2 regions of the Streptomyces yamdrokensis genome follow, and region 1 is predicted to be linked to the other one. Evidence: riboswitches for the same ligand, from Rfam matches in the RefSeq annotation. Region 1 holds a riboswitch; the other holds the start of a gene.

Region 1 (2,387 bases):
AGGTGCCCGGCGCGACCGTCGACATCGTCGGCACCGGCGGCGACGGCGCCAGGACGGTGAACATCTCCACGATGTCCTCCATCGTCATCGCCGGCACCGGGGCGAAGGTCGTCAAGCACGGCAACCGGGCCGCCTCCTCCGCGTCCGGTGCCTCCGACGTCCTCGAGAAGCTCGGAGTCAACCTGGAACTGACCCCGCAGCGGGTCGCCGAGGTCGCCGAGGAAGCCGGGATCACCTTCTGCTTCGCGGTGAGGTTCCACCCGGCGCTGCGCCATGTGGCGGCCGCGCGAGGACAGCTCGGCATCCGGACGGTGTTCAACTTCCTGGGCCCGCTGGCCAACCCGGCCCGGGTCCGGTCCCAGGCCGTCGGGGTCGCCGACCCGAGGATGGCTCCGATCATGGCCGGCGTGTTCGCCGGACGCGGCCACTCCTCGCTGGTGTTCCGCGGCGACGACGGTCTCGACGAGCTGACCACCACCGGACCCTCGACCGTGTGGGTGGTCCGGGACGGCAAGGTGACCGAGGAACGCTTCGACCCGCGGGACGTCGGCATCGAGCCCGTGCCCCTGGAGGCCCTGCGCGGCGCCGACGCCTCGTACAACGCGGAGGTCGCCCGGCGGGTGCTGGACGGCGAGCGCGGCCCGGTGCGGGACGCGGTGCTGCTGAACTCGGCGGCGGCGCTGGTGGCGCTCGAGCCGGGCACGGGGACGCTGGCGGAGCAGATCCGGGCCGGGATGGCCAAGGCCGCCGAGTCGATCGACTCGGGCAGCGCCCGGCGGGTTCTGGAGCGCTGGGTGCTGGTCAGCAACGCGTGAGCCGCGTGCGAGCGGTACGGCAGGTGTGAGGGCGCGGTCCGGTCCGTCCAGGATCCGGACCGCGCCTTGCGCGTGGTGCGGGCCCGTGTGGCAGGATGTGGGACCAGGTCATGAGCGACAGCCATCAGGCCCCGGCCGGCTGTCCGGCAACCCTCCGTCCGTGGCGGGGTGCCCCGGGTGAGGACCAGGCCGTGAGCAGCAGGGCTCGCGGCAAGCGCGGACCCCTCGCACTCGATCGAGTGAGACACCAGGGGTCCTGGTCGTTCGAGGGAGCCTTCCGTTGAGCAAGCGAATGCGTTAGGGCGCTTCTGACGGGCCTTTCCAGGCCGCAGAGCCCCGCCTTTGCAGATTCCTCTCCACCCTCTCCCACGCTCGAGCCGTGCGCGCTCGCGTGGTGATTCCGCCTGCTGTCACGGGAGTCCAGCCATGTCCGTTTCCACCCTTTCCCCTCTTTCCGCTCCTTCCGCTCCTTCCGCTCCTTCCGCTGTTCCCACCGCCGATGCCGTCGCCCCGTCCGGCTGTGCCCCGCTGCCCGTGCTCGGCCGGGACGTCACCGTTCCGCTCGTCACCGGCGGGGAGGTCACCTACGCCGCGCTCGACTACGCCGCCAGCGCCCCGGCGCTCCAGCGCGTGTGGGACGACGTGGCCGCGTACGCGCCGTACTACGGCAGCGTCCACCGCGGCGCCGGCCACCTCTCCCAGCTCTCCACCGAGCTGTTCGAGAACGCCCGCGGGACCGTCGCCGAGTTCCTCGACTGCCGCGAGCGGGACCAGGTGGTCTTCACCCGGTCCACCACCGACTCGCTCAACCTGCTCGCCGCCGCGCTCCCGGACGACTGCCAGGTCTTCGTCTTCGAGACCGAGCACCACGCCGCCCTGCTGCCCTGGCGCGGCGCCCGCGTCACCTTCCTCGACGCCCCGGGCAGCCCGGAGCAGGCCGTACGGGCCCTGGAGCACGCCCTCGCCGCCCGCGACCCCCACGGCCCCGCCCTGGTCTGCGTCACCGGCGCCTCCAACGTCACCGGAGAGCTGTGGCCCGTACGGGAGCTGGCCGCCGCCGCCCACGCGCACGGCGCCCGGATCGTCCTGGACGCCGCCCAGCTCGCCCCGCACCGCGCGGTGAGCCTGCGCGAGCTGGACGTCGACTGGGTCGCCTTCTCCGGGCACAAGCTGTACGCCCCGTTCGGCACCGGTGTCCTGGCCGGCCGCTCGGACTGGCTGCGCCGGGCCGAGCCCTACCTCGCGGGCGGCGGCGCCAGTCGCAGGGTCGCCCGGCGGGCGGACGGGGGAGTGGACGTCCAGTGGCACGAGGGCGCCGCCCGCCACGAGGCCGGCTCGCCCAACGTCATCGGCGCCCACGCCGTCGCCTCGGCCTGTAAAGCGCTCGGCACGGCCGGGTTCGGCGCGCTGGCCGCCCACGAGGAGCGGCTGATCCGCACCGTACGGGACGGGCTCGCGGACGTGCCCGAGGTGCGGTTCCTGTCCCTGTTCGGGGACGGCGCGCCGCGCGTCGGCGTGCTCTCCTTCGTCGTCGACGGCTGGAACAGCTCCCACTTCGCCGCGGCCCTCTCC
Region 2 (2,387 bases), 1.5 Mb from region 1:
GATGGTCGCGGTCAGGCCGGTGTCGGCCACCGCGTCCAGCGTCTTGAGGCCGTCGCCGGTGTTGAGGACGACGGTGGTCAGGGACGGATCCAGGTCGCCGTTCTCGATCAGCTTCTTCGTGACGCCGACGGTCACGCCGCCCGCGGTCTCCGCGAAGATGCCCTCGGTCCGGGCGAGCAGCCTGATGGCCTGAACGACCTGCTCGTCCGTCACGTCCTCCACGGCGCCGCCGGTGCGGCGCGCGATGTCCAGGACGTACGGGCCGTCGGCGGGGTTGCCGATGGCGAGCGACTTGGCGATGGTCTTCGGCTTCTGCGGCCGGACGACGTCGTGGCCCGCCTTGTACGCGGTCGACACCGGCGAGCAGCCCTCGGCCTGGGCACCGAAGATCTTGTACGGCCTGTCCTCGACGAGACCGAGCCCGATCAGCTCGCGCAGCCCCTTGTCGATCTTCGTGAGCTGCGAGCCGGAGGCGATCGGGACGACGAGCTGGTCGGGCAGCCGCCACCCGAGCTGCTCGCAGATCTCGTACGCGAGGGTCTTGGAGCCCTCGGCGTAGTACGGCCGCAGGTTGACGTTGACGAAGCCCCAGCCCTCGCCGGCCGGGTCGCCGATCAGCTCGGAGCAGAAGCGGTTCACGTCGTCGTAGTTGCCCTCGATGCCGACGAGCTCACCGCCGTAGACGGCGGCCATGACGACCTTGCCCTGCTCCAGGTCGTGCGGGATGAACACGCAGGAGCGCAGTCCGGCACGGGCGGCGGCGGCGCCGACGGCACCGGCGAGGTTGCCCGTGGAGGAGCAGGAGAGGGTGGTGAAGCCGAAGGCGCGGGCGGCCTCCAGGGCCTGGGCGACGACCCGGTCCTTGAAGGAGTGCGTCGGGTTGCCGGAGTCGTCCTTGACGTACAGACCGCCGGTGACGCCGAGCTCGCGGGCGAGGTTGTCGGCCTGGACGAGCTTGGTCCAGCCCGGGTTGATGTTCGGCTTGGTCGCCACGTCGGCGGGGACGGGCAGCAGGGGCGCGTAGCGCCAGATGTTCGCGGGACCCGCTTCGATGCGCCGGCGCAGTTCCTCGGTGTCGTAGGCCGAGAAGTCGTAGGCGATCTCCAGCGGGCCGAAACACTCCTCGCAGGCGAAGACGGGGCCGAGCGGTACGCGGTGGCCGCACTCGCGGCAGGACAACGCGGCGGCGGGACCGAGATCGACGGAGGGCGCGGCCGAAGCGGAGCGCTCGGCGGGTCCGGCGGAGCCGGTGGTGTTTGCGACAGTCTGCACAGCCATGTGAGGCGAGGCCCTTTCTCCTCATCTTCCTCACGACGCATCTCGCCGTGAGACGGATTTGGCACCTTCCCTAGCCGGGAGCCTCGCGAGAACGATCGGCGCCACGTGCGCGATCCGCACTGCGCGGCGCGCTGCTGGACCGTCGATCGGCGGTGATCTACGAGAACCGGCTGGAGGGTTGCCGGGGCTTCATCGGGCCGTTTCCCTCTGCCCCTCTGGATGAGCTGTATTCGGTTGTGTGTCGTGCGGTCGTGCGGCGCGGACGAGGACCGGAGAGGGTCGCGACCCCGATGTGCGTGGCCGTCCGCGTTGTCCAAGACTGTAACCGAAGGCCAGGACGGTGCAGAGAGCACGTCCGAACCGCGAGACGGATCACGGGGACACGGACCACCGGTGTACGGACCACCGGTGTACGGACCGCAGGAGCGCCACAGGAGTATGGGCCAGAGGATCGAGGATCTATGGACCACAGGACTGAGGAGCCGCCGACCGTGCTGGAAGAAGTCGAGCGCTGGCTGGCCCAGCGCTCCTGGTCCGTGACCGACCGCCCGGTGCAACGCCTCCTGGCCGCGAAACGCGCCACGGGACAGACGGTGAGCGTGGTGCTGCCCGCGCTCAACGAGGAGGCGACGGTCGGGGAGATCGTCGCGACGATCCGGCACGACCTGATGCTGCGGGTCCCGCTGGTCGACGAGGTCGTGGTCGTGGACTCCGGCTCGACCGACCGCACGGCCCGGGTGGCCGCGGCGGCGGGCGCGACCGTGGTGCACCGGGACGCGATCCTGCCCCGCATACCCGCCGTGCCCGGCAAGGGCGAGGTGCTGTGGCGCTCCCTGCTGGTCACCCGGGGGGACATCGTCTGCTTCGTCGACGCGGACCTCAGGGAGTTCTCCGCCGACTTCGTCACCGGCATCGTCGGCCCCCTGCTCACGGAGCCGGACGTGCAGCTGGTGAAGGCCATGTACGACCGGCCCCTGGGCGACGCCGCCGGCCAGGGCGGCCGGGTCACGGAACTGATGGCGCGCCCGCTGCTCAACCTGCACTGGCCGCGGCTGGCCGGCTTCGTGCAGCCGCTGGGCGGCGAGTACGCGGCCCGCCGCTCGCTCCTG

The links. A riboswitch is a leader RNA that binds a small molecule or an ion and turns the genes downstream of it on or off. The one in region 1 is predicted to bind S-adenosylmethionine.
Region 2: another riboswitch for S-adenosylmethionine. It lies ahead of thrC (threonine synthase); the one in region 1 lies ahead of ACWZEH_RS08300 (aminotransferase class V-fold PLP-dependent enzyme).

Annotation. Positions count from the first base shown of each region.
Region 1 is NZ_CM132679.1:1,981,251-1,983,637, reverse strand. It holds gene trpD (anthranilate phosphoribosyltransferase) at 1-815, shown strand, start outside; SAM riboswitch class IV at 922-1,038, shown strand; gene ACWZEH_RS08300 (aminotransferase class V-fold PLP-dependent enzyme) at 1,242-2,387, shown strand, end outside.
Region 2 is NZ_CM132679.1:3,500,777-3,503,163, forward strand. It holds gene thrC (threonine synthase) at 1-1,278, opposite strand, end outside; SAM riboswitch class I at 1,297-1,504, opposite strand; gene ACWZEH_RS15315 (glucosyl-3-phosphoglycerate synthase) at 1,770-2,387, shown strand, end outside.